3 regions of the Cytobacillus sp. MT66 genome follow, and region 3 is predicted to be linked to each of the others. Evidence: riboswitches for the same ligand, from Rfam matches in the RefSeq annotation. Region 3 holds a riboswitch; each other region holds the start of a gene.
What was found. Region 3 has a riboswitch for S-adenosylmethionine ahead of AC1Q59_RS17980 (methionine ABC transporter ATP-binding protein). Riboswitches for the same ligand answer to the same signal wherever they lie in the genome.
Positions count from the first base shown of each region.

Region 1 (10,161 bases), on a different contig from region 3:
AAGAACATTCGCTTTTAGATAGAGCAGCTCTTTTTCATAAAGGTCATGAGCAGCTTCATTCATGTATTCCTAAAGGTCATCATGGAAAAATATCAGCAGCTATATTTAATTTAGGCTATTTGCCTGGCAGTGATAAAACAGTTGTGACAAAGCCTGATACAACCATCGAAGCAATCAGCCAGCTGCTGCCCATTATGGCACAAGGCGGGCTTATTGTACTAGTCATTTATCATGGACATGAAGAAGGAAAGATTGAACGAGATCACCTTCTGAATTATGTTGCCCAATTAGATCAGAAGGATGTACATGTTCTTAAATATCAATTTATTAATCAAAAGAATAGCCCGCCATTTATTATTGCAATTGAAAAAAGATGAACAAGGTTTTCCGCCTTGCTCATCTTTTTTATCGATTCCACGCTGTTATAGCTGATACAAGGCTTTGCGGTACCCATTTTTGCAAGCCGCGGTAGGCCCTGCCATTTAAATAGAAGAAAAAGCTAATAAACCCGCCTGTTTTAATGACGTCCCTCGCCAGCCTTTTTACATTTCTCTGCTTGCGGACCTTTTCATCTGATAAATAAAGACCGAGCAGCCCTCGATTGATTAGCTGATGAAAGCGTTTATGAGGCAGCCCCTGGGTATGCTTGTCCGCTTCTTCGACAAAATGTTTTAACCTGCGAAAAAGCTTCTCCTCGCTTTCATAATAAAAACAGAAATTTAAATCCCCGCCAGCACGGTCTTCCTCTTGGTCAATTAAATAATCAAGCAGAATATGCAGGCCCTGTATGTATGGAAAATAGCCTTTGCGAATTTTTTCTGCGTATTCCAGCTGAAAGTCATCTCTTAACGCATAGGAGATCAGGCAAAAAATTCCCAATGTTGAACCAGAACAGGCTGAAAACTCATACCATTCCATTTCTGGAATCTTTCCTTTATATTTCGAGTACCATTCTTGAAGCCTTGGAACCCTCTCTTCCACTCTGACATGCTTATGTACCTGCAAATCACAATAATACCTGCATAACTCAAGCAAGTATTCCTTAATGCCTGAATAGACCTTAATTTCCGTTAAGACCTCCCGGCAGACGGCGGATAATTCATTTAAATAGCCGCCGTCCTCCTGTTCCATCCGCAGCCGATAGTAGTTCTTCGGCATAGCGTCTGTTGATAAAGCATCTGACATGGACTCATGAAGGGCAGTAAAATCTTCGGGGTCAAGTGAAGTGCTCCGGTCACATAAATTATCCAAATAATCGCTGATTGTCTGATAGGCCACAATAAATTTAATAGCTGCAGCATATTTTTCTTTTGCCATTAAAGACATAATTGCTCCGCCCTCACAATGAAAGGTTTTATGTTTAATGCTGGCGAGTGCTTGTTTTCTCAATTCAGGATCTGGAATTTCTCCCGCTCTTTTTTTCCAGTAACTTAATTCCTTATGGACCTCTGGCAGCACTTTTCGATAAACACTAGACATTAAACTGACAGGCATTGAAGGAACACCCATATTACCGCACCTCCCTATCCTATAAAGCTAGGTTTGCTTATTACTCAATATAATACCCAATCGTTTTTAATTGGCTGATGACAAAATCCTTTGCATACTCAAAAATGTCTTCCCTTTCCGGTTCATTGAAGATTTCATGATAGCATTTCGGCCATTCTTTAAACCTTTTTTCGGACAAAGGGACAAGATTAAACCATTCATTGACGGTTTTTTTATTAACAATTAAATCCTCGCCGCCCTGCATGACCAGCATCGGGATATTTTGTGTTTTATCAAGATCTTCAAAAGCCAGTTTCATCGCTGTTATTAGTTCCCTGTACCACCTGACTGAAACCTTAGTCACATAAAGCGTATCATTTAAATCTGCTTCGCGCACATCATCATTGCGTGTAGCCATCTCAACAGTCAGTCCTGAATCCACTCTTATGGCGGGAGCAACGATATTTAATACATGTGAGATCAGATCCATTGGCTTGGACGGTTTTTTCATTAATCCTAGGCATGGGGAGGATAAAATGACTCCGGATATATTCAGGCTTTCTAATTGCATCAGACGTACAGAAATTAAACCGCCCATGCTATGGCCTAAAAGAAAGACAGGCAAATTAAACTGATAGGCAGCTTGAATCCAGTCCTTCACCTCATGGATATATTCATCAAAAGAATCGATATGCCCTCTATTGGATCTTGTTGTCATCCCTTGACCCGGAAGATCACCCATAATGATATGAAAGCCTGCTAAACGCCACATTTCAATCAGCCAGCCATATCTGCGATGATGCTCCATCGCACCGTGGACCATGACAATGACAGCTTTTGCTTCTCCTTCAGCTTCCCATTTCCACATAATCTTCCTCCTAAAACCTAAAGTTGAAACAAATCCTTATTATAAAGTATATCTTAGTAGGATTATTTCATCATAATTTAATCTTGAAAAAAAGCAATTTTTCCTATTTAAAAAGACATTATGCTAAAATCAAATAAAACAGATGGGAGTGCATGTGATGATTTATCCATATAAAGGTGAAAATCCAAAAATTTCCAAATCTGCTTTTATTGCAGATTTCACAACCATCACCGGAGATGTTGAAATTGGTGATGAATCCAGCGTTTGGTTCAACAGTGTGATTAGAGGGGATGTAGCCCCAACTATTATTGGAAAGAAGGTAAATATCCAGGATAATTCCGTCCTCCACCAAAGCCCTAACAATCCTCTTATTCTAGAAGACGAGGTCTCTGTTGGCCATCAGGTTATCCTGCATAGCTGCATTGTACGAAAAAAAGCCCTTATCGGCATGGGATCAATCATCCTTGACCGAGCAGAAATTGGGGAAGGTGCATTCATTGGTGCTGGAAGCTTAGTCCCGCAGGGGAAAAAAATCCCGCCTAACACCCTTGCTTTCGGCAGACCAGCCAAAGTCATCCGCGAACTTACACCTGAGGATATTAAAGAAATGGAGCGCGTCAATCGGGAATATGCGGAGAAGGCCCAATATTATAAAAGTTTACAAACAGAAAAATAAAATGCTAAAAAAGCGAGAGATACATAAAGTACTCTCGCTTTTAATATTTCTATTATAATGCTCCCTTAAGAAGTTCAGCTTTATCTGTGCGCTCCCATGGAAGATCAATATCTGTCCGTCCGAAATGTCCATAAGCAGCTGTTTGCTTATAGATTGGGCGGCGAAGATTCAGCATATTAATAATTCCTGCTGGACGAAGATCAAAATGTTTGCGGACAAGATCAACAAGTACATCTTCTTCTACGTTTCCTGTTCCAAAAGTATCAATGGAAATGGAAACAGGCTGGGCAACACCAATCGCATAGGCAAGCTGCACTTCTACACGATCCGCTAAGCCGGCTGCAACAATATTCTTTGCAACATAGCGTGCAGCATAGGCAGCTGAGCGGTCAACCTTTGTTGGATCCTTTCCGGAGAAAGCGCCGCCGCCATGACGAGCATAGCCGCCGTAAGTGTCAACAATGATTTTACGTCCTGTTAAGCCGGCATCCCCTTGAGGTCCTCCGATAACAAAGCGTCCTGTAGGATTGATAAAATACTTTGTATTGTCATCAATAAGTTCTTTTGGAACAACAGGATTAATCACGTGCTCTTTAATATTTCTCTGAATTTGCTCCAGGGAAATTTCCGGATGATGCTGAGTAGAAATAACGATGGTATCAATTCTGACAGGCTGATTATTTTCATCATATTCTACGGTTACCTGTGTCTTTCCATCTGGACGAAGGTATGGAAGAATATCCTCTTTGCGAACCTCTGTCAAACGGCGTGACAGCTTATGTGCCAAAGAAATAGGCAATGGCATAAGCTCCTTGGTTTCGTTGCACGCATAACCGAACATTAATCCTTGGTCTCCTGCCCCAATTGCTTCGATCTCTTCATCGCTCATTTGGCCTTCACGTGCTTCTAAAGCCTTATCAACACCCATAGCAATGTCTGGTGACTGTTCGTCAATAGAAGTTAATACCGCACATGTTTCAGAATCAAATCCATATTTCGCACGAGTATAGCCGATTTCTTTTACCGTTTCACGAACAATTTTTGGAATATCTACATATGTAGAAGTAGTGATTTCGCCCGAAACCAGCACCAATCCCGTAGTGACTGAAGTTTCCGCAGCAACACGGGCATTTGCATCCTTAGCTAGTATTGCATCTAAAATGGCATCAGAGATTTGGTCACAAATTTTATCGGGATGACCTTCAGTAACTGATTCAGAAGTAAACAAACGACGTTTTGTTGACACCTGATTTCCTCCTTAATATATATAAATATCAATTTGATACGGAACTCATTCCCTAATTAGTATGAAATTAACGAAGGGTTTTTATTACTAGAAAAGCGGAAGCGCCTTGGTCAGCCCCGATTAATGTTCGCAGGCTATGAACGCCACGTCCTGTGGCAACGCCTGCATGACCCGCATCCTGCGGGCCCTAAGACAAGACGACAGGAAGGTTGCTCTTTAACCTTCATGACGGCTTGGCTTATGACTCGAGGGGCTAGGCGCTGAAGCTGGACAATTTTAAAAGTAGAAAAAATATTCCCCTCTTTGCATCAAAAAAACCTTTTCATTGTGAAAAGGTTGAAGTCAAAACGATTCGCGCCTTTCACTCTTATCGTTCAAGGAATCCTGTCCTTGCAGCAGGTTAGCACCTTTGCTTAAAAAAACCTAAGCAGGTTGCTGGGCTTCATTGGGCCTGTCCCTCCGCCAGCTCGGGATAAGAGAGTATCCGTTCAAGGTAAAATCATAACGTATCGCCTAAAAAGATGTCAATAAAATCTTTATGAAATTTTAGTTTTTTCTTTTATATAAATAAGTTACTCCCAGTTGTTTCCTAGTATCGTGCTAATTATTATGGTACATTAATTAACGTAATTGAGCTGATTCATGTCTTATATTAGCCTTATAAGGCTAATGAAATTTTTTCAAGAAAAATTCAATTATTAGTATAGATTAATTATCCCAATGTGTTATACTATTTATACGAAAACGGTATCAAAAAATAATTTTGGAAAAAGGAAGGTATTTATTCCATGAATTCTGTTAGCATCCCAAATAAATTAACTGAATTATTAAAAGGGAATAATATTCAAATTCAACTATCTGTTCCTCAGCTTGTGGAAAAGGTATTAAATCGTAAAGAGGGATCATTGACTTCAACCGGCGCTGTTTGTGCAACAACCGGTAAATATACAGGACGTTCACCTAAAGATAAATATATTGTGGAAGAAGCAGCTTCTAAGGATAAAATTGATTGGGGAAGCGTGAATCGGCCAATATCTGAAGACACCTTTTCCAAGCTTTATGATAAAGTGGTCGACTACTTAAAAGAACAGGAAGAGGTATTCGTTTTCAAGGGATTTGCAGGCGCAGACAAAAAACATCGCCTCGCTATTCAGGTTATTAACGAGTATGCATGGCATAATCTATTTTCCCATCAGCTTTTCATTCGTCCAACTGATGAAGAATTATTAGAGCACACACCAGAATTCACTGTGATTTCAGCACCTAACTTTAAAGCAGATCCAAAAGTGGATGGAACTGCTTCTGAAACATTTATCATCATTTCCTTTGAACGCCGTACGGTACTTATTGGCGGTACTGAATACGCCGGAGAAATTAAGAAATCTATTTTCTCTGTCATGAACTATCTTCTTCCTGAGAATGGCATTCTGCCAATGCACTGTTCAGCAAACGTAGGACTTGAAGGGGATGTAGCTTTATTCTTCGGTCTATCCGGAACAGGTAAGACAACATTATCAGCAGATCCAAACCGCCGTTTAATCGGAGATGACGAACACGGCTGGTCTCCGAACGGTGTTTTCAATATTGAAGGCGGCTGCTATGCAAAATGCATCAATCTTTCACGTGAAAAAGAGCCGCAAATTTTCGATGCTATCCGCTTTGGCGCTGTTTTAGAAAATGTAGTAATAAACACTGAATCACGTCTGGCTGATTATGATGACAGCACACTGACAGAAAATACGCGTGCGGCATATCCGATTCAAGCTATTGATAATATCGTAGATCCTAGTGTCGCCGGACAGCCGAATACTATTGTATTCCTGACTGCAGATGCTTTTGGCGTACTGCCTCCAATTGCAAAATTATCTAAAGAGCAGGCTATGTATCATTTCTTAAGCGGCTATACATCAAAGCTGGCAGGCACAGAGCGTGGTATTACTTCACCTGAAGCAACATTCTCTACATGCTTTGGTTCTCCATTCTTGCCGCTTCCTGCAACAGAGTATGCGGAAATGCTCGGCAAGAAAATTGATGAGCATAATGCGAAGGTGTTCCTTGTTAATACAGGATGGACCGGAGGAGAATACGGTGTTGGAAACCGCATGAAGCTTCCATATACTCGCGCAATGATTCAGTCTGCATTAGAAGGCGAATTAAACAATGTTGAGACAATAAAAGATGAAATTTTCGGCCTCGATATTCCATTGCATGTTCCAGGTGTTCCTGATGAAGTGCTTCAGCCAAACAAAACTTGGGCAGACCAGGATGCTTATGTATCAAAAGCACAAGAATTAGCAGGGAAGTTCCGCGAGAATTTCAAAAAGTTTACTAATGTTTCTAAAGAGATTATTGAAAAAGGCGGACCATCCGCTTAATCCCATTGTAAAAAAGGAATTGCCGATCTGCGGCAATTCCTTTTTTTATATATGGCTTTTCATCCATGCCGATAAGTCTTTGACGACCTTTCGGTTAATTGCAGGCGGAAAGTAATGGGTGAAATCCTTGAAATACCAAGCTTCTACCTTCTTATCAAGCATCTTTAATCGTTTTTCCAGCCGATAGGCATGCTCTACAGACACGTTTTGATCCTTCTTTCCATGTATGATTAAGACGGGAACCTCCAGGTTTTCCAACTGATACAGCGGAGTTCTGAATTCATAGCGTTCTGGATACTTTGTTGGTGTTCCTCCAATAACCCTTTTCATCATTCTTCTTAAGTCTTTTCGTTCCACATATGTAAGAAACATATCGGTAACCCCGCCCCATGTAACAATGGATTTAGCTTCAGGAAATTGTATGGCTGTCAGCAGTGCCATCACACCGCCCCTTGAAAATCCGAATAGGTGAACACCCTTCACATTCGGGTGTGATTGTAAGAGGTTATATCCTGCAAATGCATCTTCCCTGTCGTCACCTGCAAAATCCTCATTCCCTTCTCCGCCCTGATTTCCTCTGTAAAAAGGAGCAAAAACAATAAACCCTTCAGAAGCAAACTGCACAACACGTCCGGGCCTTACCTGTCCAACACTTTTAATTCCGCCCCGCAAATAAAGCAGTCCATCATAAAGTCCCTCATCGATTGGTTCAGCCAGCAGCCCTAATACTTTCAAATCACCCGATTGATAAGTCACAATTGACAGCTTAATATGTGGATTCGGCGAAGGGAAACGTCTCTTTTTAATGATTAAGCCCACCTTATACACCTCCTTATTGGGACAAAATGATCAGAAATTACTTCTGTAAAAAATATTTATCATCTGGGCATTCACACATTTTTAGCCCATTCATACGATAATGTAGGCTTTAAAGCTTAACATGTTTTTATTAGGGAGGTCATTCTGTGAAAAAATGGCTGAAATTTAGTATTTCCTTATTGCTAGCGTCCATTCTTATTATATCCATGGCAGCCTGTAGTAAGAGTGAAATGAAAACAGTCAAAATTGGCGAAGTAACTCGCTCTATTTTCTATGCCCCGCAATATGTTGCACTTTCCAAAGGCTTTTTTGAAGAAGAAGGGCTTAAGGTAGAGCTGACAACGACTGCCGGCGGAGATAAGACGATGACTGCGCTGCTGTCTGACAGCATCGATGTTGCTCTTGTCGGCTCGGAAACTTCTATTTATGTCTATGCCCAAGGTTCCAATGACCCTGTCATTAATTTTTCCGCTCTCACACAAACAGATGGAACGTTTCTTGTATCCCGCGAGAAAATTGACAGCTTCTCCTGGGATCAGCTCAAAGGCGTCACATTCCTTGGCCAGCGCAAAGGCGGCATGCCGCAGATGGTCGGTGAATATGTGCTGAAAAAGCATGGCATTGACCCGCACCAGGATACAAATTTAATCCAAAACATTGATTTTGCAAACATTGCTCCTGCTTTTGCCTCAGGCACGGGAGAATTTGTGCAGCTGTTTGAACCTACAGCCAGTGTATTTGAGCAAGAAGGAAAAGGCTATATTGTTGCCTCCTTCGGGGAGGAGTCTGGCAATCTGCCATACACTTCATTTATGACCAAGCAAAGCTACATTGATGAAAATAAAGAAACGGTCGAAAAATTCACTAGAGCAATCTATAAGGCACAGCAATGGGTTGAGACCCACAGTGCAAAGGAAATTGCCGAAGCCATTCAAGGATATTTTGACAATACAGACCTAGAAACGATTGAAATGGTTGTTGACCGCTATAAGAGCCAAGGGTCCTACGCAACAAATCCTGTGCTGAAAGAAGACGGCTGGAACAACTTGCTTGACATCATGGATGAAGCAGGCGAACTTCCAGAAAGAGTCGACTACAAGACACTCGTTAACACTGAAATTGCTGAGAGTGTTATGAAATAACAATCTCATGATTCAAAAAATAATTGAGGAGGGCTCCTATGGATTTTTTAAATATTCATGGAATTCATCACACTTATTTCACAAAGACCTCAAGCACGACAGCCCTCTCCGATGTTTCGCTTGAGATTAAGGAAGGAGAGTTTATTTCCTTCCTCGGCCCAAGCGGATGCGGAAAAACCACTTTGCTTTCCATTATCGCCGGTTTATTAACACCAACAGCCGGAGAAGTCACCTTAGAGGGAAATAAAATTGAGGCAGCTGGAGAAAACATTGGCTATATGCTTCAGCAGGATTATCTATTTCCATGGAAAACGATTGAAGAGAACATTCTATTAGGGTTAAAAATTGGCGATAAGCTTGATACACAAAAGAAATCCTATGCTCTTAATCTATTAAAAGAAATGGGACTTCAGGGAGTCGAATCCCAATATCCAAAACAGCTTTCAGGCGGCATGAGGCAGCGTGTAGCCCTTGTTAGAACATTGGCTACTGAACCGAAGCTGCTGCTGCTTGATGAACCATTTTCTGCATTGGATTACCAAACCAAGCTAAAGCTCGAGGATCTTGTTTCAGAAACCTTAAAATCCTTTGGAAAAACAGCCATTCTTGTCACACATGATATCGGCGAGGCAATTGCCATGAGCGACCGGGTATATCTTTTCTCACCTAGTCCGGGAAAGCTCCATAAAACCTTTGATATTCCAAAGGAAATCAGAGAACAAACACCATTTAATGCAAGAAATCACGAGTTCTATCCTGAGATATTTCAAACTGTATGGAAGGAGCTGGAGTCCCTTGAAGCCAACAAACATTGAAGAACTGCATCAGAGATACCTATCGTCATTAAAACGTGAAAAAAAATGGGTGCGTTTTTACCAGCTCATCATTTTTCTTGTCTTTTTCATCGGCTGGGAAATATGCAGCCGGCTTCAATGGGTTGACCCATTAATTTTCAGCTCTCCTTCTAAAGTATGGAATCTGTTTTTAATCAAAATCCAGGATGGAACCTTATTTATAGATTTAGGCTACACATTGTCAGAAACCGTTTTTGGATTTATTCTTGGAACCGTATTAGGGACACTTTTAGCAGCCATTCTTTGGTGGTCGCCATTTCTTTCAAAAGTGTTTGATCCCTATTTGGTAGTCCTGAATTCTATGCCTAAGGTGGCTCTTGGTCCAATCCTAATTGTTGCCATGGGACCGAGTTTTACATCCATCGTTGCCATGGGAGCAATCATTTCCATCATCATCACGACCATCGTGGTTTATACCTCGTTTAGAGAGGTTGACCCCAATTACGTCAAAGTGCTGCAGACATTTGGTGCTACAAGGATCCAGATTTTTAAGGAAGCGATTCTTCCCTCTTCCTTTCCGGTAATCATTTCAACACTAAAAGTAAATGTGGGACTTTCATGGGTCGGCGTCATTGTTGGAGAATTCCTTGTCGCTTCAAAAGGGCTTGGCTACATGATTATCTATGGCTTCCAAGTATTTAACTTTACACTCGTAATGCTCTCGCTGCTCGTCATTGCCGTATTTGCGACAAT
Region 1 covers NZ_JBXAFB010000009.1:176,892-187,052, forward strand. Annotated here, with positions in the region: gene mnmM (tRNA 5-(aminomethyl)-2-thiouridylate-methyltransferase MnmM) at 1-377, shown strand, start outside; gene AC1Q59_RS17050 (tetraprenyl-beta-curcumene synthase family protein) at 406-1,509, opposite strand; gene AC1Q59_RS17055 (alpha/beta fold hydrolase) at 1,550-2,356, opposite strand; gene AC1Q59_RS17060 (gamma carbonic anhydrase) at 2,514-3,032, shown strand; gene metK (methionine adenosyltransferase) at 3,085-4,278, opposite strand; SAM riboswitch class I at 4,643-4,757, opposite strand; gene pckA (phosphoenolpyruvate carboxykinase (ATP)) at 5,067-6,653, shown strand; gene AC1Q59_RS17075 (alpha/beta hydrolase family protein) at 6,699-7,472, opposite strand; gene AC1Q59_RS17080 (ABC transporter substrate-binding protein) at 7,619-8,614, shown strand; gene AC1Q59_RS17085 (ABC transporter ATP-binding protein) at 8,653-9,429, shown strand; gene AC1Q59_RS17090 (ABC transporter permease) at 9,410-10,161, shown strand, end outside.
Region 1: it holds a riboswitch for S-adenosylmethionine, as region 3 does, so the genes downstream of both, metK (methionine adenosyltransferase) here and AC1Q59_RS17980 (methionine ABC transporter ATP-binding protein) in region 3, are expected to answer to the same signal.

Region 2 (10,161 bases), on a different contig from region 3:
ATTCCCTCATCCGCTGTTTTTCTGCTGGCGGGGGCATCGTTTTGACACTTCGATTCCCTCATCCGCTGTTTTTCTGCTGGCGGGGGATCGTTCTGCCCCATCAATTCCGTTACCCTCCAGAAGCTATTATTAGATAATGCCCAAGGTCCCTAAAAAGACCACGATAATAGTAATCGGGACAATCCACTTCATAAGAAAACTCCATGTCTGAAATAAACCTAGAGGCAAAGAGTTGCTTAAGGTGAATTCCTCTTTTACCAGCTGTTTGTTCATTCTTAAAGAGATAAATAACGCTATCAGCAGGCAGCCTAATGGGAGCATGATGTTGCTGACAAGAAAATCTGTTGCATCAAATACTGTTTTGTCAAAGAGCTTAAAGTTCTCCAGCAGGCTGAACGAAAGAGCTGCCGGAATGCCGGCGACAAAAACAATAATGCCGGACATCCATGTAATCTGCTTTCTTGAATATCGTCGGCTTTCTGTAAATGCTGAAACAATGATTTCCAGCAAACTGAAAGATGAAGTTAGAGTAGCAAATAGGAATAACACTAAAAAGATAGCCAAAAAGAATTCGCCGAACGGCATCTGTGAAAAAACGGCTGGCAGAACGATAAACAATAGTCCAGGTCCTTCCGTCGGTTCAAATCCGAAGGCAAATACGACTGGAAAAATAGCAAGCCCTGCAAGAAACGATACAAAAATATTCATGGCGACCACGGTTCCCGCAGAAGATGGAATGCTGACATTTTTCTCTAAATAGGAGCTGTATGTAACCATACAGGAAAACCCTACAGCCAGAGCAAAAAAGGATTGCCCCAAAGCATATAAAGCCGACTCGCCTGTCATTTTCGACAAATCTGGGGTTAGAAAAAACTTAATCCCTTCCATGGCTCCGTCAAGGGAAACAGATCGTATCACAAGAACGATAAAGAAAATAAACAGAAGCGGCATCATATATTTATTAGCCTTTTCAATTCCATTCTGAATTCCAAAAGAAATGACAACGACATTAATCAGGAGAAACGCAGCTAGACCAATTAAAGTTATATAAGGTGTTGCTGTAATGCTGCCAAATAAATCAGGATAGCTGGTATTGGCCTGAATAACCGTTCCTCCAACGGCCATGATGCTGTATATCAATACCCAGCCGCCGACAACAGCATAAAAGGACAAAAGCAGAAAACAGCCAATGACCCCTAACGGGCCAGTAATGACCCAAATACTGTTCGGAGCAAGCTTTTTATAAGCTGAAACCGCCTCCTTCTGTGCTCCGCGGCCGATAATAAACTCAGACACCAGCATAGGAAAACCAATTAAAATCGTAAAAATAACAAAAAGAAGAAAAAACGCTCCTCCCCCGCTCATCCCTGTCACATAGGGAAACTTCCAAATGGCCCCCAGGCCAATCGCTGCTCCCGCAGAAGACATAATAAAACCAAACTTCGATGACCAATGATCTCTCTCATTGTCCAAAAAAACCCCCCCTTACCTAAAAAAATGCTCCTTACCACATTAACGCGTTACCATATCGAGGGCCTGACCCCCATCGCGTTAATGCGGTGCCGCGTCGGGGGTCAGGCCCCCAGTGCGTTAATGCAGTGACACGTTTACTTTTTATACCAATTGGCGTTTTTGTCCATATGCAGGAATGGAATATCGGTGTCGATTTCTCCTATTATCCGGTTTTGTTCCAGGTTTTGTCCTTGCAGCCAGCTGGCAAAGGCGAATTCAGTTGGCTCCCTGTCTCCGCCTAAGGAAATCCATGCCTTCATTTCTTTTGGCAAATAGGCAGTTGTGTGAATGGTTCCTGCCCAGCTGCCGTAAAGGTCGGAAAAGACACCTTTGTCAGTGTCATTCAACAAGCGAAATGCCTGGTAAGCTTCCTTAACGGTTTCCTGATGATCTTGTAAAATACCTAGCCTGCGTTCTGAATCACCTAAATGATTTCGGTTTTCGTGCTTCATAATTTCAAAGTGGTTGGTGCACGCAATAGTCTGCCGCACTTCAACCCCTCTTGGCGAAGCCTCAACGGCATAGGCTTTTCCACTTTTGTCATAGACGACGTATGTAAAGGAATGCCTGTGCGGAATTTCCTTTAGCATTTCTGAAGCTTCGTCGATATTTGCACATGACTCAAGAATCAGCCGGCCAATCATGCAGCAAATAAAGCCAATTCCCGGGTTTTTCCGATGCATGAAGTTATATCCGATCACAAGCCCCTTCTCATTCATTCCATCCATTCGTCCAGTCACCCTTTGACTTGGTCCAATAATGGCATATCCTTGATCTGAAGGCTGAAAGAAAACATAGCGTCCCTCATAGGTCTTCGGGTGATAATCATAATTGCGAATTAAATAATTTTCCCCTGTTAGTATCGAGCACCCTGAGCGGACATAATTCAAACGATAACCGCCAAACTCCTTTAATACCCTTTCCATTGGCCATTCCAACGCATCCTGAAGTCCAATCAATTCATCCCAAACCCCAGGGGCAAATCGGGTAATGGCTTCCTTAGCTTCATTTATATCGATTGAAAACCTAGGTTTTCTTACCTTCCATTGATCCTCACGGTTTCTCACTGAAAGGGAATCCCGTAATATCTCCCCTTGCAAATAGCCGAAGTCATAATGTGTCCCGCGAAATTGTATAATATCACTGTAAATCTGTTTCAAAATAAACTCCCTCTTTTTTACTGAGTAATATGTTAAGAATACTTAAATGAAGGAAAAAAATAAAGCCAAAGAAAAAAAGGCCCGCCCGGACAATGCCAGGAAAGCCTTCATCAGTTATTATTTTGTCATCCAGTCAGGTTTGCCGAATCCTTTAAATTCTTCGTCAATCACCTTTTCAAATCCCTCTGATTCAACAACTTCTTTAATATCCTTGGATAGCTGTGAATCCTTGTTAGCTGTTTTTACAGCAACAACATTTCGGTATTTATCATCCATATCCTCAAGGGCAAGTGCGCTAAGCAGGTCCATTTTCGCTGCTAGTGCAAAGTTTCCTGGAACAGCAGCTAAGTCTGCACTTTCTACGGAACGTGGCAGCTGTCCTGCTTCAATTGGCTGAAATACTAGGTTTTTCTTATTTTCAGCAATGTCCTTTTCAGAAACAGTTAGCGGATCTGCACCTTCATCTAATTTAATTAATCCTTGATCTTCAAGTGTATTAAATGCACGTGCAGCGTTTGTTGGATCGTTAGGTACAGTAATTGTCGCACCATCTTCTATTTCATCTATAGACTTATAAGTGTTAGAGTAAATTCCCATTGGAGCAGTTGGGACCGAAATTAATCCTGTTAAATCCATCTTATTTTCTTTTGCAAAGTTTTCTAGGTAAATGGTGTGCTGGAACAGGTTTGCCTGAATGTCGCCATTATCCAGTGCTTTGTTTGGCTGGATATAATCACTAAATTCAATGACTTCCACTTTATAGCCTTTTTCCTCAAGTCCAGGAATGATTGCCTTTTTAAGCATGTCACTGTATGGGCCGGCTGTTGCACCCAGTTTAATTTCCTTTGATTCTTCACCTGTTGCACCTTCACTTGATTGATCCTTGCTGTCAGAGCCGCCGCAAGCTGCTAATGCGCCCACAGCCAATAATAAAATAATTGCTAAAAACCATTTTTTCATGTTAACTCCCTCTTTCCTATTTATCGTTTATCTACTATTTTGGCAACGAGGTCACCAATAATCTGAATAGCTTGTACTAAAATTATTAATATAAGAACAGTTGCAAACATAATGGTATTATCGTAGCGATAGTACCCAAAGCGAATGGCCAAGTCACCAATTCCGCCGCCGCCGACTGTACCCGCCATTGCGGAGAAGCCAACTAAACTAATAAGAGTTAATGTTATTCCTGAAATAATCCCGGATCTTGACTCAAGAAGGAGTACATCCTTAATAATCATCCACGGAGTCGCACCGGCAGCAATTGCCGCTTCAATGACACCTTTATCAATTTCGCGCAAGGCTGTTTCAACGATTCGGGCAAAAAATGGAACAGCAGCTACCGATAGAGATACACTTGCTGCAGTCGGTCCAATCGTTGTCCCAACCAAGAAATTCGTTAAAGGAATTAAAGCAACAAGTAAAATAATAAACGGAATCGAACGAACCAGGTTAACAACAAAACCAAGTATATTCTTGACTGCACGGTTTTCCATAAAAAGCCCTTTATCGGTAACATATAAAGCAATGCCGATTGGAAGGCCGATAACCACGGCAATGATTAAAGAAATTGTAATCATATAGATGGTTTGAATGAAAGCAGTATTGATATCAGGAAGCAGTTCCATTAAATGATTGAAATCAATCCCCATTTCCTAACACCTCCACATGCGCCTCCCGATTTTCGATATAATCAAGTGCTTTATTAATTTCTTCCCTTTGGCCTCTTAGTTCCATAATAAAGATGCCAAGGGGCACATCCTGAATGTATTCAATAGAACCATGCAGAAAATTGCCTTTTACATTGTATTGCTGGAGCATGTCAGAAATAATCCCTTCCCCTGCCACTCTTCCTCTAAACATTACTTTCACAATTGGGCCTTCACAGCGATTTAAGATCGCTTCAGGGATATCAAAAGAAACAACACTAGCAATAAATTCCTTTGTTAAATCAGCCTTAGGGCTGGCAAAGATATCATAAACAGGACCTTCCTCGATAACCTTCCCATCCTGCATGATGGCCATTCGGTGGCAAATTTCTTTTACGACATCCATTTCATGTGTAATTAACACAATCGTAATACTCAGCTCTTTGTTAATTTTCTTCAAAAGATTTAAAATGGACTTGGTTGTTGTCGGGTCTAGCGCAGATGTAGCTTCGTCACATAATAGAACCGACGGATTGTTGGCCAGGGCTCTTGCAATCGCGACTCGCTGCTTTTGGCCCCCGCTCAGCTGTGAAGGGTAGACATCCCTTTTATCAGCTAAACCGACCATATCGAGAAGATTCTCTACCCTTTTTTTAATTTGATCGGAGGGAATTTTTGCCGCTTTCAAGGCAAACGCAATATTTTCAAATACTGTTTTTTGGCTGATTAAATAAAAGTGCTGAAAAATCATGCCGATTTTCAACCGGGCCTTACGCAGGCCCTCGCCATTTAGTGAAGTTAAGTCAACTCCATCAACTGTAATGGTCCCTGATGTCGGTCTTTCCAATAAATTAATGCAGCGAAGCAATGAGCTTTTCCCTGCGCCAGAATATCCGACAATTCCGTAGATTTCCCCTTCCTGAACAGTAAGAGAGACATTGTCGACACCTTTTACTTCTCTGTTTTTCGCAGTATATATTTTTGAAAGGTTCTTAATTTCAATCATGGTTTTCACCCCTTTAAGTAAAACAAAATACCCCTTTTCATCTGAAAGGGGCATCGAAATGTTCATTATCTCGACTTATCTTTCAGAATGAAATCATTCTGCAGGAATTAGCACCTTCCCAAAAAGGGGGTTGCCGGACATCATAGGGCCTAGTCCCTCAGTCTCTCTGGATAAGCAATATTTTATTTAATAAAATAGCACAATATTCATAGTACAAATCGATTAACATTTTGTCAATATAGTAAATTTTGGGCCATTTCAAATAAAACGCTTACACACCCTGCAAGATAGCCATTAGGAAAAATTTTTTTACTAGACAATTGCCTTAAAAAACTATAAAATTTGAAATTAACTCGTACAAAATTGTTGAAGGTGGATTACATGGAATATTCAGACCGTTTAAAAAATTTACCAGTCCAATTTTTCGCAAGCCTTATTGAAAAAGTGAGCAAAGCCAGCGCAGAGGGCAGAGATATCATTAACTTAGGCCAAGGCAATCCAGACCAGCCTACACCTCCGCATATCGTTAAAGCATTGCAAACTGCAGCAGAGGATCCCAGAACACATAGATACTCTCCATTTAGAGGCATTCAAGAACTTAAAGACGCTGCAGCGGAATTTTATAAAAAGCAATATCATGTTGACATTGATCCAAAGACTGAAGTTGCTGTGTTATTTGGAACAAAAGCAGGGCTTGTAGAATTGCCGATATGCCTGTTAAATGAAGGCGAGCTTATGCTTTTGCCAGACCCTGGATATCCCGACTATTTATCCGGCGTTACATTAGCAAATGTGCAATATAAAACATTCCCATTATTAGCGGAAAATAATTTCTTGCCTGATTATGATTCCATTTCAGACGAGGATAAATCTTCAGCAAAATTAATGTACCTTAACTATCCGAACAATCCAACTGGTGCTATGGCAGACCTCGACTTTTTCGAAGAAACCGTTGCTTTTGCTAAGAAAAATAACATCACTGTCTTGCATGATTTCGCTTACGGAGCTATTGGATTCGACGGAAAAAAACCTGTTAGTTTTCTGCAAGCTGAAGGCGCTAAGGAACTTGGGGTTGAAATGTATACGCTATCCAAAACCTATAATATGGCTGGATGGCGGGTCGGCTTTGCTGTTGGTAATCCAGTCATTATTGAAGCAATAAATTTAATTCAAGATCATTTATATTGCAGTCTCTTTCCTGCGGTCCAATTGGCAGCTGCAGAGGCACTCACTGGTGATCAGTCCTGTGTTGATGAACTGGTGGCTCGTTATGAAAGCCGCAGAAATGCGTTAATTAACGCTTGCAAAGAAATCGGCTGGAGTGTTACGGCTCCAAGCGGATCGTTTTTTGCCTGGCTCCCTGTGCCAAGCGGATTCACAAGTGAAGAATTCGCTGACTATCTGCTGGAAAAAGCCGATGTTGCTGTTGCAGCTGGCAACGGATTTGGAGAATTCGGAAAAGGCTATATCCGCGTCGGCCTCCTAGTAGACGAAGATCAGCTAAGAGAAGCAGTCAACAGAATAGGAAAATTGAACCTCTTTTAATATGCAAAAAAAATCGCCGTATTCGGCGATTTTTTTTTATAGAGATAGTGTGACAATGACGGCTAATAAGAAAATAATAGTTACATAATTGACAGAATAGAGAAAGGCCATTCGCGCCCATTTTTGGTTATCTTTTGCCATAAACCCGCTTATGCTAACAACGATCCATCCGATATTAAGCAAGGTGGCAATGATTAAAAATACTAGACCAAGCTGCGGGATAAGAAAAGGCAGCGGAATTAAACAGGCAGAATACACAAAGAACTGTCTCTTCGTGATGTCAAATCCATGAACAACAGGGAGCATGGCCACTCCTGCTGCTTTATACTCATCATATTTGCGAATGGCAATAGCGAACGTATGCGGCATTTGCCAAATAAACAAAATAAGAAATAACACAATCGGAACAATATGGAAGCCGGAGGAGATGGCTGTCCAGCCAATCAATGGCGTAACCGCTCCGGAAATACTGCCAATCACAGTATTAAGAGTATATCTGCGTTTTGACCACATCGTATATAAAATTACATAAGTAAACCAGCCAATAAAAGCGTAAATAGCTGATTCAACTGAGATAAATAGCAAAATGATCATTCCAAGTACTGAAAAAGCAATACCCAATGATAGGACAGTCTTTAAAGAAAAATGGCCAGTAACCGTTGGTCGTTTCTTCGTTCTTTCCATAATTGTATCAATATCAACATCGTACCAATTATTTATAACAAGTGCCCCTGCCATCACCAGTGTACTGCCAATCATGGTCAGCACAAAAACATCCCAATTAGCCATAAAAGAATCATTGGCAAAATAAATAGCCAGCCAAAATCCAGTAAATACAGGCAAGACATTAGCTACTAAAACATATGCTTTAAATAGAGATTTTAGATCTTCTAAAAGAGATATATGATCAGTCCCAACCTTCTGCAGAGAAGGTGCCCCCTCTTTATTCATCTATTTACCTCCTCTAAGAAATGGTCCAATAATATTATAGAGCTTTCATTTCAGACGCTCTTTCAATCTGCATCTTTTTGCTACCCCTTATATTAACATAGTTTCAATGATTATTTCCTATCCAAAGTCTACAAAATTGCGAACTTTATGGGAAACCATATTTTCAACGAAAAAAAGAGAGATTTGTCACAGCAAACCTCTCCAGCAATTGATATACTATTTATTTAAATGTATAATTGGCCGGTGATTTCCGCTCCAATCAACTAAGTGGTTAGAATTAACATTTGAATTATGCTTGATTAAGATAATGTTCTTCTCAAGAATTCTTTTGTCCGTTCTTGAACTGGATGATTAAATATTTGCTCTGGGCTTCCCTCTTCAGCAATGACACCTTTGTCCATGAATACGACGCGGTCTGAGACCTCTTTGGCAAAGCCCATTTCATGGGTTACGATTAACATGGTTAGCCCGCTCTCTGCAAGCTCCTTCATAACCTTCAGAACCTCTCCAACCATTTCCGGGTCAAGTGCAGATGTTGGCTCATCGAATAAAAGCACATCAGGTTCCATTGATAGTGCTCTTGCAATGGCTACACGCTGTTTTTGTCCTCCAGACAGCTGCTTTGGTTTGGCATGAACAAATTTGTCCATTCCCACTACTTTTAAATATTTCATTGCTACCTGTTCTGCTTCTTTACGTGAGCGTTTTAGCACCTTTACTTGGCCAACCACACAATTGCTTAGGACATCATGGTTATTAAAAAGGTTAAATTGCTGAAAAACCATTCCAAGCTTTGTGCGATAGGCTGCAATATCGTGGTTATCATCAAGGATATTCTCGCCTTTATAGATGATTTGACCGCCGCTTGGCTTTTCCAATAAATTGATGCAGCGGAGAAGAGTTGATTTGCCGGAACCCGATGAGCCAATGATACAGACTACCTCTCCCTTGTTCACTGAAAAATCAATATCCTTAAGCACTTCATGCGTACCAAAGGATTTACTTAGATGCTGAACTTCTATTACCTTTTCCATCCTCTCGCTCCTTTGGACTATTAGTGATCTTTTTTCTTCAATATATCGTCTGGTGTCTCTACCTGCATTTGGTTAGCATACATGCTGTAATTTTCCGGTCCATCTAGTTTCTTTTCAATGTATTGTAAAATCCTGGTTACTGTAAAAGTCATGATAAAATATAACACACAGGCAACAAAGAAGGATTCAAAATATCTGAAATTATTTCCAGCGATTGATTTCGTTTGGAAGAACAGTTCAGAAACGGAGATAACACTAAGTACAGACGTATCTTTAATGTTGATGACAAATTCGTTTCCTGTTGCTGGCAGTATGTTTCGGATGGCCTGCGGCAGCACCACATTATACATTGTTTGGAAGTGATTCATTCCTATTGCTTGAGCGGCCTCATACTGCCCTTTATCAATAGAGATAATCCCGCCGCGGATAATTTCTGACATATAGGCACCTGTGTTAATGGAAACAATAAGAATAGCTGCGAAAATACGGTCCATGTCTAAACCAAAGGCTAGAGCAGCCCCATAAAAAATAACCATTGCTTGAACAATCATCGGTGTACCGCGGAATATTTCAATATAGGCAGAAAGAAGTGCGTTGATTATTTTGAGGATCACTTTCTTTATCCCGCGTTCAGGCACGGGAATTGTGCGAACGACTGAAACAATTAGCCCTATAAGGAAGCCAATGATGGTTCCAATGATGGATATGAATAAAGTAATTCCAGCACCGCGCAAGAACATTGGCCAATTGTTTGAAACAATATCAATAACCCATTCTAGAGTCATAGTGTACCTCCTTTTAACAAAAAAGGGGACTGCCCAAAGGAAAGCCCCCTTTCGATTTTATTATTTAGCAGCTGGCTGATTTTTAATAGCAGCATCCATAATGCTTGAGCGTTCTTCTTCAGGGATACCTGCCAAGATTTCATTGATTTTCTCTGTTAATTCACTGTCTTTTGCCACACCAACGGCGATGGCTGTATCATCGTCAGATGTCTTAAATCCATCTGTAAATTCTACCATTTTAAAGTTTTCGTTAGCTGATTCAGCACTTACGCCTTCCGGACGTTCAGATACATATCCATCAATAACACCAGACTCCAGTGCAACCCTCATTGCCGGGAAGTTATCCATTGCTGGCTGTTTGCTAACCCCTTCGATTTGGTCGATCACTGAATAGTGGAAAGTATTTAGCTGCGCTGTTACTTTTGCACCGCTGAAATCTTTAATGGATGATGCTCCATCGTATTTTCCGCCTTTTTTAACAACCATGACTAAATCTGATTTATAATAGATATCTGAGAA
Region 2 covers NZ_JBXAFB010000004.1:172,547-182,707, reverse strand. Annotated here, with positions in the region: gene AC1Q59_RS09335 (hypothetical protein) at 1-104, opposite strand, end outside; gene AC1Q59_RS09330 (sodium-dependent transporter) at 130-1,473, opposite strand; gene AC1Q59_RS09325 (C45 family autoproteolytic acyltransferase/hydrolase) at 1,608-2,672, opposite strand; gene AC1Q59_RS09320 (MetQ/NlpA family ABC transporter substrate-binding protein) at 2,790-3,632, opposite strand; gene AC1Q59_RS09315 (methionine ABC transporter permease) at 3,653-4,324, opposite strand; gene AC1Q59_RS09310 (methionine ABC transporter ATP-binding protein) at 4,314-5,327, opposite strand; SAM riboswitch class I at 5,400-5,504, opposite strand; gene AC1Q59_RS09305 (pyridoxal phosphate-dependent aminotransferase) at 5,709-6,872, shown strand; gene cyoE (heme o synthase) at 6,909-7,823, opposite strand; gene AC1Q59_RS09295 (amino acid ABC transporter ATP-binding protein) at 8,123-8,857, opposite strand; gene AC1Q59_RS09290 (amino acid ABC transporter permease) at 8,878-9,642, opposite strand; gene AC1Q59_RS09285 (transporter substrate-binding domain-containing protein) at 9,703-10,161, opposite strand, start outside.
Region 2: it holds a riboswitch for S-adenosylmethionine, as region 3 does, so the genes downstream of both, AC1Q59_RS09310 (methionine ABC transporter ATP-binding protein) here and AC1Q59_RS17980 (methionine ABC transporter ATP-binding protein) in region 3, are expected to answer to the same signal.

Region 3 (10,161 bases):
ATTGTGGCCGCAGGCATGGCCTAAGCCTGGAAGAGCATCATATTCTGCCAAAAAGGCAATGGAGGGACCCGGCTTTTCAGATTTGTAACGGGCAACAAAAGCTGTTTCGTGGCCAGCTACGCCTTTTTCAACAATAAAGTCTTCTTCTTCAAGAATCTTCGTTAATTGTTCAGAGGCGAAAAATTCCTCATTGCCGATCTCTGGATTTGCATGAATCTGGTGGCTTGTTTCAATATAGCGTTCTTTATTGGCATCGATATTTGCCTTGATAGCTTCACTTAAATGAGTGATGATTTGGGTCATGATCAATTCCTCCTTTATTTATGTAAAAGTAAAAGAGGGAAAACTGCGTTTCCCTCATGGTTTGGTGATTACCAGCCAATTTTCTCTAATGGAACAAAGGTTGGAATCAGCGTACCGCCAAATTCTTTGTTGATGAATTCAGCTGTATCGTCCTCTTGGAACAGCTCAGCAATGCGCTTTAATGTTGCATTGTCTTGGTCTTCCTTGTTTACGGCAATAATGTTCAGATAGTCAATCGCTGTTTCGCTTTCATGGAAAATAGAGTCATTAATTGGGTTTAAACCAGCATCTCTAGCAAATCCGTTATTGATCACACCTGCGTCTACATCAGGCAAAGCTCTTGGGATCTGTGCAGGAGCAGTAGGGATCAATTCAAGATTTTTTGGGTTTTCAACTACGGCTTCTTCAATTGAAGCAAGACCGTCATAATTATCAACTAATTTAAGAAGTCCAGCTTCCTGAAGCAATAGCAAGGCTCTTCCCTGGTTAGACATATCGTTAGGCAATGCAATTTTCGCACCGTCTTTAATTTCTTTTACATCCTTCAGTTTGTCTGAGTAAATCGCCATTGGCGCAAGATAAGTTGTCGCAATTGGCACAAGGTCTAGATTATGCTCTGCAATGAATTGGTCAAAGTAGGCAACAGTCTGGAATGAGTTTGCATCTAATTCGCCATCAGCAAGAGCAGTGTTTGGCAGAACATAGTCGCTGAATGAGACAAGCTCAATTTCAATGCCTTCTTTCGCTGCTTTTTCAGCTACAAAATCCCAGGTGCGTGTATCTGTGCCGGTGATGCCGATTTTAATGTGTTTTGTTTCTGACTCTGTGTCTTTTTCTTTTCCGCTTGTAGTGTTGCTTGAGCATGCAGCTGTGAATACAACTAACACCAGCAATAGAATCGATAAAGCTGTTTTTTTCATGATAAGTTTCCTCCTAAATTATCTTCTTCTGATTTTTTTTGATAAGACATTGCCGAATGACTGCAGGCCTTGGACCATCACGATTAGAATGACAACGGTGATAAGCATCGTTGTGGTATCAAAACGCTGGTAGCCATAAGTAATGGCCAGGTCGCCGATTCCGCCGCCGCCGACGGTACCGGCCATAGCAGAGGCACCAATCAAGCCGATAGTTGCAATCGTGAAGTTCACGACCAATGAGCTGAGTGCTTCTGGAAGCAAAAATCTAAAAATGGTCTGGAAGGGAGTAGCTCCCATGGCGTTGGCGGCTTCCAGCACACCCTCGTCGACTTCCAGCAGCGAGCTTTCAACCAATCTGGCAATGTAAGGTCCTGCGTAAAAAACTAGCGGAACAATCGCTGCTGATGTGCCAATCGATGTTCCGACGATCAGCCGGGTAACCGGGATGATGGCTACCAGCAAAATAATGAATGGAACAGAACGGAAAATATTAATAACTGCATTTAGGATAGTAAAAAACGGCTGATTTTCAAGGATCTGTCCTTTGCGGGTGGCAAAGAGCAGTATGCCAAGCGGCAGCCCGAGTACAATCGAAAAGATAAAGGAGAAGCCGACCATTTGAATCGTTTCGATGACCGCTTCGATGATCTGTTCTGAATTAACTAGCATGTGATGTCACTTCCTTGAAGCTGATTTGTTTGGCCTGCATATACGTTAAGGCGCGCTTGACTTCTGCATCAGGCCCCTGAATTTCTACAATCAGGTTGCCAAAAGGGATGCCCTGAAGTTCAGTAATGCTGCCGAACAGCACGTTGATGTCGATATCGAGCTTTTTAGCCAGCTGCGATAGAAACGGTTTGCCTGTTGACTGTCCGATAAAACTGATGCGAAAAATATGATTTGAAGCGTGATTGTTTTCAATCATATTGAGAATTGACTCTGGGATCTGATCATGCATGACTGTGCTGACAAAGTTTTGTGCTGTCTGCGTCTTCGGTGCAGAGAAGACTTCAAACACCGTGCCTTCTTCAATCACTTTTCCTGCCTCCATGACAGCGACCCGGTCACAGATTTCGCGGATCACGGACATTTCATGGGTGATCATTAAGATCGTGATGTTGTAATCCTTATTAATCTTTTTCAGCAGCTGCAAAATTGAGCTGGTTGTCTGTGGGTCCAGTGCAGAAGTTGCTTCGTCACACAGCAGAATCGAAGGCTGCGTAGCCAGGGCTCTGGCGATGCCGACGCGCTGTTTTTGCCCGCCCGACAGCTGATCAGGATACATCTCTGCTTTATCGCCTAAGCCGACGAATTCAAGCAGCTCTGCCACGCGCTTTTTGATCTGATCCTTTGGCGCTTTACTTAAAACAAGGGGCATAGCGACGTTGGCGTATACTGTTTTTGAGTTTAGTAGATTAAAGTGCTGGAACACCATGCCGATGTTTTTCTTCACTTCGCGGATCTGCTTTTCTGAAAGCGCGGTTAAGTCATGACCATCAACAATGACCTTTCCCGACGTTGGGCGCTCAAGGAAATTCACACAGCGGATTAATGAGCTCTTGCCGGCGCCGCTGAATCCAACCACCCCGTAGATTTCCCCTTTGTTAATTTTTAAATTGACATTATTTAAAGCGTGCACCTGTTTGCCGCCGCTGTTATATACCTTGATGAGATCTTTAAACTCTATCATCGTTTGAGCTCCTCTCTTCATAAAAAAAGTCCTTCTCCGTGGAAGAAGAAGGACGCAAAGTCATATGAACAATCATATGTACTTAAGGTCTTCTTATCTTCCAAGCTCTTATCTGCTTGCTGGAGTTGGCACGGTACGCAATGTCCGCTGCCGAGGTATCATCGGGCCAGTCCCTCCACCTCTCTGGATAAGAAAATATTATTTTATTAAAATATAAAAGCCCTCTTCAGGCAGAAGAGGGCAGAATGTCAGTTCCATATCCTCTTCTTATCTTTCAAGATTACTTGCTGGAATTGGCACGGTACGCAATGTCCGCTGCCGAGGCTTCACAGGGCCAGTCCCTCCGCCTCTCTTGATAAGAAGTATTTTTAATATGATAGTAACTATACATCTCGTAAATATAATTGTCAACACATATTTTATTATTCTTTTAAATTATTCAACTATACTTAAAAATTATCTTAAAATAACTTAAACTTTTTTATTGACTAAATTATCTGATAAATGTGATAATAGATGCATACTAAATTGTCGACAATGTTGTATGTTTATAATTGGACGGGGATGAAGATGGAGACAAATACGAAAAAAACGATAGCGATAAAGATTGCTGAAGAAATTACGGCAAGGATTGGAAAGCGCATGCTGCATCCAGGCGAACACCTGGTTGAAACCGCGATAGCCGAGGAATTTAAAACAAGCCGATCGCCTGTGCGGGAGGCGCTCCTCATGCTGGAACGGGACCGCCTTGTGCAGAGGATTCCCCACCAGGGAGTCGTTGTCCGGCGATTTACAAGAACGGATATTCATGAATTATACGATGTCCTTTACCGTCTTGAAGAGATCGCAATGGAAAAGGCAATCGCCAACATCCAGCCAGAAGATGCGGCAAAGCTTGAAAACGTGATCAAGCGGCAGGAACAGGCTGTAAAGGACCAGGATGTAGAGCGCTATTATGATCTGAACGAGGAATTTCACCAATTCATCTTTACGATTGCCAAGAACAAGGTTCTAAGTGAAACGTACGTATCGCTCAGGCGGTCCGCGCGGCCTTTTCGGATGCTGTCGATGGCTCAGGGTTCAAATATGGCCACATCCCTGCATGAACATAAAGAACAGGTCAAAGCTTTGATGAAAAAAGACGTCAGCACAGGAAAACGAGCGATTCACGAACAGGAAATCCGTTCACTTCGCTCACTAGATATAATATTTCCAGAATAGTAAAAATTCTAGAGGGGAATGAAGCATATGATGATCGGTTTTGTTGGTATTGGAAAAATGGGGCGTTGGATGTCAGAAAATTTATTGAATTCAGGTTATAGTTTGACCGTGTTTGATATGAATACTGAGGCCGTGAAGCCTTTACAGGAAAAAGGAGCGATTGTAGCACCATCTGTCCAGGAGCTCGGCGAACAGAGCGATATCGTGATTACCATGCTGCCGCATTCCAAGGCGGTAGAAGCTGTACTGGCAGGTAAAGATGGGCTGTTTCAATCCATGAAGCCAGGCGGGATTATCATTGATATGAGCAGTTCCTATGTGTTCAGCACAAGAAAACTGGCTGAAGATGCGAAAAGCTTTGGATTAACCTTAATCGATGCGCCGGTTTCCGGAGGGGTTAAAGGAGCCAAGGCTGGCACGCTTACCATCATGGTTGGAGCCGAGGAAAAGGATTATGTAAAGGTGCTGCCAATTTTAGAATCCCTAGGAAAAGCGATTAATCTAGTCGGACAGACCGGGGCAGGGCATGCACTTAAGGCGGTAAATAACTATCTGTCTGCGACATCCCTATATGCTTCATGTGAAGCAATGATCCTTCTTAAGAAGCTTGGCATTGATTTAAATGTGGCGCTGGATACGATCAATACAAGCTCAGGACAAAGCTTCTCCACTCATTATAAGTTCCCGACCTTTATCCTGCCGGAAACCTATAATTCTGGTTTCTCTTTAGATTTATTGCTAAAAGACGTCGGCATGGTCAATAACATCGCCAAAGACACGAAGGTTCCGGTTCTTCTCGCTTCTTTAGTCGAACAAATCTACGAAGGTGCAAGCAGAACAGGGGAGCCTGATCAGGATCATACAGAGATCATCAAGTTTTTAGAAAGAATTTCTAATGAACGCTTACATAATAAGGAGGTCTTGTCGTGAAAAAACAATTATTTATTAATGGAGAGTGGCTGGACGCGAAAGAATATACAACGCTGATTGCCCCTTATTCAGAAGAGAAGCTGGCTGAAATTGCAGCAGCATCCCCAGAGGATGTGGACGCTGCGATAGATGCTGCCGACCGTGCAAGAGCCCAGTGGGCTAAAACGCCTGCCCACGCACGCGCGGAAATTCTCGAAAACCTCTCAAATTTAATTGAAGAAAGATTTGATGAAACGGCCAGGATTATTTCTCTAGAGGCCGCTAAACCGATCGAAATGGCTAAGACTGAAGTTGCCCGCACGATCCAGACGTTTAAGTTTGCGGCAGAAGAAGCCAAAAGAATCCATGGCGAAACGATTCCATTGGATGCAGCTCCTGGAGGAGAAAGAAGGGTGGCTTATACGGTGCGCGAGCCAATCGGGATCATTGGTGCAATTACACCGTTTAACTTTCCGCTGAATCTAGTCGCGCATAAGGTCGGTCCAGCGATTGCTGCTGGAAATACAATCGTGCTAAAGCCTGCGACACAAACGCCGCTATCTGCTTTACACCTGGCACAACTGACACAGGAGGCCGGCCTTCCAGTTGGTGTCTTGAATGTGGTGACAGGAAGAGGAAGCGTGGTTGGCGACAGGCTGGTCACTGATGACCGGATCAGCATGATCACCTTTACGGGAAGCCCGAGTGTCGGCATCGGCATCCGAAATAAAGCCGGATTGAAAAAAGTTACGCTAGAACTTGGCTCCAATGCAGCCGTCATCATCGATAAAGGGACAGACATTGATAAAATCATCCCTCGCTGCATCATCGGTGCGTACTCTAATCAGGGCCAGGTCTGCATTTCCCTGCAGAGAGCCTACGTGCATGAAAGCCTTTATGAGGAATTTGTTGCGAAGTTCATTGAGGCAAGCAACAATCTGAAACTTGGCGATCCTTTAGAACCTGCAACAGATGTCTCAGCGCTTATCTCAAAAAATGATGTTCAAAGAGCGTTAAATTGGATTGAAGAGGCGAAAAGTGCGGGAGCCGTTGTTGCAACGGGCGGCGAAGCCCAAGGGAATATGCTGCGTCCGACCGTTATTTTAGAAGCAGATCCGCAAATGAAGGTATCCTGCCAGGAAGTCTTTGCGCCAATTGTGTTAATCAACAAGATCTCTTCAGTAGATGAGGCGATTGATTTAGTGAATGATTCACGCTATGGCCTTCAGGCAGGCATCTATACCAAAGATGTCGATGTAGCGCTTGATGCCGTTGAGAAATTGCAGGTTGGCGGCGTGCTGATAAACGATATCCCAACGTTCCGTGTGGACCATATGCCTTACGGCGGTGTCAAAGAAAGCGGCACAGGCCGTGAAGGGCTGAAATATGCCGTAGAAGAAATGACGGAAATGAAACTTGTCATTTGGAATAGAAACTAAGCCTGTTTTGAAAAAGGAATAGGATAGGAGGTTCTAGAGGCGATGAGTGGACTTTCACAGTATGAGGTTTATGCCATCAAATATGCAACTCGTGAAGCCAAGGCCACCGAGCATTTCCACGGTCCTGCTGATCCGCATGAGGATTATTCCATGCCGATGGATTACTTCATCTGGCTTATTAAATCGGATAAGCAAGCGATTGTCGTGGACACCGGGTTCAATGAACAGGTGGCAAAGGAAAGAAACCGGACGTTTTTGCGCTGTCCGGTCAGTGTCCTGCCTCATCTTGGAGTGGGTGCAGATTCAGTATCACAGGTGGTCATTACCCACATGCATTATGACCACTTAGGGAATGCCGAAAAATTCCCGAACAGCCAGTTTGTCGTTCAAGAATCGGAAATGGCATTTTGGACAGGCAAATATGCATCCAGGAAGCAATTCCGTATCCATGTAACGCCTGATGATATTGTCTATCTGGTCAAAGAGAATTTTAACGGCCGGATTTCATTTGTGAATGGAAGCAAAGAAATCATGCCGGGAGTTACCGTACATAAAACGGGCGGGCATACAGAAGGGCTGCAGGTGGTCGAGGTGCCGACAGAAAAGGGAAAGGTTATTCTGGCTTCGGATGTCACCCATTTTTATAAAAACATCCAAGAGGACCGGCCGTTTTCCATCGTTTCAAATCTTGCCCAGATGTATGATGCGTTTGATTTTGTCACCGATCTCGCTGAGTCACCGGATCTGATTATTCCGGGACATGATCCTGCGGTAATGGAAAGATTCCCGGCAGTCAAAGGGCTGGAAGGCATTGCTGTAAGAATTGCTTAATTAGTGAATTCCATGCATTTTTGCATGAAAAATATAAAAAATAGTGAGGAGAAAATGAACATGAATAAAGAGTTATTTGACAAAGGATTAGAGATCAGAAGAAGTGTATTAGGAGCTGAATATGTTGATTCATCCATTCAAAGTGCGGATGACTTCAATATGCCAATGCAGGAATTAGTCACACAGTATTGCTGGGGGGAAGTATGGGGCAGAGAAGGACTTGACCGCAAAACAAGAAGCATCATCAACCTTGCGATGATTACAGCGCTGAACCGTCCGCATGAACTGAAGCTTCATGTAAGAGGAGCGATTAATAACGGCTTAACAAAGGATGAAATTAAAGAAGTATTCTTACAGACTGCGATCTATTGCGGTGTTCCTGCAGCGATTGATAGCTTCAGAACAGCGAAGCAAGTATTTGCGGAAATGGAAAACGAATAAGATTTATCGGAAAAAGGCCGGAGTGAACCCGGCCTTTTTTAATAGAATAGTAGTTTAGATAATCCCTTTCTCGTAAAGCTTTGCAATTTGCTCGTCGGTTAATCCGATTTCTTTTAGTACTTCGTTGTTGTATTCGCCGACTTTCGGCCCGAGCCATTTGATTTCACCAGGAGTTTTGCTTAATTTTGGCACGACACCTGGGACTTTCAGGGAGCCAAGCTCTGGATGCGGGACATCGACAATCATGTTTCTCGCTTTATATTGCGGGTCCTTGACAATATCTTCAATGCTGTAGATGGCGCCGGCCGGAACGCCGTTTTCGTTCAAAATATCGACGCATTCCTTCAATTCATACTGCATCGCCCAATCCTCAATCATTTTATCGATAAAATCAACATTTTCCCATCTCTTATCGTTGGTTAAGTATCTTTCATCTCCGACGAGATCTTCTCTGCCCATTACTTTCAGCAGGCGCTGGAAGATATTATCGCCGTTTGCGGCAATGGCAATATAATGGCCTTCTTTTGATTTGTACACATTCGAAGGGGTTACGCCAGGCAGAATGTTTCCGGTCCTTTCGCGCTTGACGCCGGCAAAATCATATTCAGGAAGCATGCTTTCCATCAAGCTGAAAATCGCTTCGTACAAGGCCACATCGATCGTCTGTGCTTCCCCCCTATGGACATCGCGGTGGTAAAGGGCCATCATAATCCCGATCACAGAATAAAGTGCAGCTACGGAGTCGCCAATGCTGATGCCGACCCGTGTCGGAGGAAGGTCAGGATAGCCGGTTAAATAGCGTAATCCGCCCATCGCTTCACCAATCGCACCATATCCGGCGCGGTCTCTGTAAGGGCCGTCCTGTCCATAGCCGGAAATATGGCTGACAATTAAGTTTGGATTGATTTCTTTTAAGACCTCATCTGATAATCCCCATTTATCTAATGTGCCTGGGCGGAAGTTTTCGACTAAGACATCGCATTCGCTTAATAACTTTTTTGCCACCTCTAATCCCTCTTCGGACCGGCAATCCAGGGAAATCGTCTTTTTATTTCGTGACTGCACATACCACCATAGGGAAGTGCCTTCATGAAGGACCCGCCAGCTGCGTATCTGATCGCCCTTTTTCGGCAGTTCGATTTTAATGACCTCTGCACCGAAGTCAGCAAGCACTCTTGTGCAGAAAGGGCCGGCAATTAATGACCCCATTTCTAATACTTTAACCCCTTCTAAGGGTAGTTTTTTCTTTTCCATTGTTCATTGCTCCTTTGCTATTCATTGAGATAATGATTCTTTATGATGCCTTGTAAAAAAGCCTGAAGATCAGCTAAAATATGCTTTCTCATTAACGCTTCCGCCCGATCGGGCTCGCTGTTTTTCAAAGCTAGCAGGATTTCCGTATGCTCCTGGATGAAAGATGACCGGAATCCCATGGCGCCGGTCAGTACCCGATAGCGCATCGTCTGTGTCCGGATGTTGTCCATCATTTGAATTAACGGGGCGTTATGGCTTGAGGCAACGAGCTGATCATGAAAAAAAGTGTTCTTTTCAATCGTTTTTCCGATATCCCCTTTGGCATAATAGCTCTCTGCTAAAATAATCGATTCTTCGATTGCTTCCATAACCGGGCTGCTGATCTGGCCGATTGCCTGTCTAACCGCGAGTCCCTCTAAGACTGACCGGCATTCGTAAAGATTAATGATGTTCTGCTTGCTCAACCGGGTGACCTGAGTTCCCTGAGAAGGAAGGGAAATGACGAGACTTTCTCTTTCCAGCCGGCGCAGGGCATCGCGGATGGGCGTCCGGCTCACGCTTAAGGTTTTTGATAAATTCGCCTCAACGATCTTTTCTCCAGGCTTTAATTCCCCCTTAATAATCATCTCTTTGAGCGCATAAAAAACTTGTTCATTTAAGTTGCTTTTTTTAATATCAGCAGTCACAGCAGCACTTCCTTCCTGAAATGGCGCAGCTAAATGTATGCAATTATGTATTTGTACTCAATATCTATATTGTATACAATATTACAGAATGAATTTTCTGTCAATTGTTTCAGGCATAAAAAAAGAGGAGCATCGCTAGGAATGCCCCTCTTTTTTGGTATTTAAGCCAGCCTTTTTAAAGCATGGCGTTCTTCGATCCGTTTTTCAATTTTCTCCATGGCTTTTTTATCTCTCATCAAATCACGTTTATTTTCTTCGATTAGCTCTTGTAAGGATTTTTTAAGCTCTTTACGCATGGTAATCCAGCTCACTTTCAATATTATTTATCTGAATTTTCTATACTATAATCATACACCGTTTTTGACCGTTCTAAACGTCCTATATTTGAACAATGTGTGAAGTTTTTTACAAATTCAAATTTTTCTGCCATATATTGCCTAACTTTGCGGTTCTTAATGGTTTGGAAG
Region 3 covers NZ_JBXAFB010000010.1:135,819-145,979, reverse strand. Annotated here, with positions in the region: gene AC1Q59_RS17995 (M20 family metallopeptidase) at 1-303, opposite strand, end outside; gene AC1Q59_RS17990 (MetQ/NlpA family ABC transporter substrate-binding protein) at 372-1,223, opposite strand; gene AC1Q59_RS17985 (methionine ABC transporter permease) at 1,242-1,892, opposite strand; gene AC1Q59_RS17980 (methionine ABC transporter ATP-binding protein) at 1,882-2,913, opposite strand; SAM riboswitch class I at 3,004-3,107, opposite strand; SAM riboswitch class I at 3,178-3,275, opposite strand; gene AC1Q59_RS17975 (GntR family transcriptional regulator) at 3,484-4,134, shown strand; gene AC1Q59_RS17970 (NAD(P)-dependent oxidoreductase) at 4,162-5,064, shown strand; gene AC1Q59_RS17965 (aldehyde dehydrogenase family protein) at 5,061-6,482, shown strand; gene AC1Q59_RS17960 (N-acyl homoserine lactonase family protein) at 6,525-7,313, shown strand; gene pcaC (4-carboxymuconolactone decarboxylase) at 7,374-7,754, shown strand; gene AC1Q59_RS17950 (CaiB/BaiF CoA transferase family protein) at 7,809-9,008, opposite strand; gene AC1Q59_RS17945 (GntR family transcriptional regulator) at 9,026-9,694, opposite strand; gene AC1Q59_RS17940 (FbpB family small basic protein) at 9,856-9,990, opposite strand.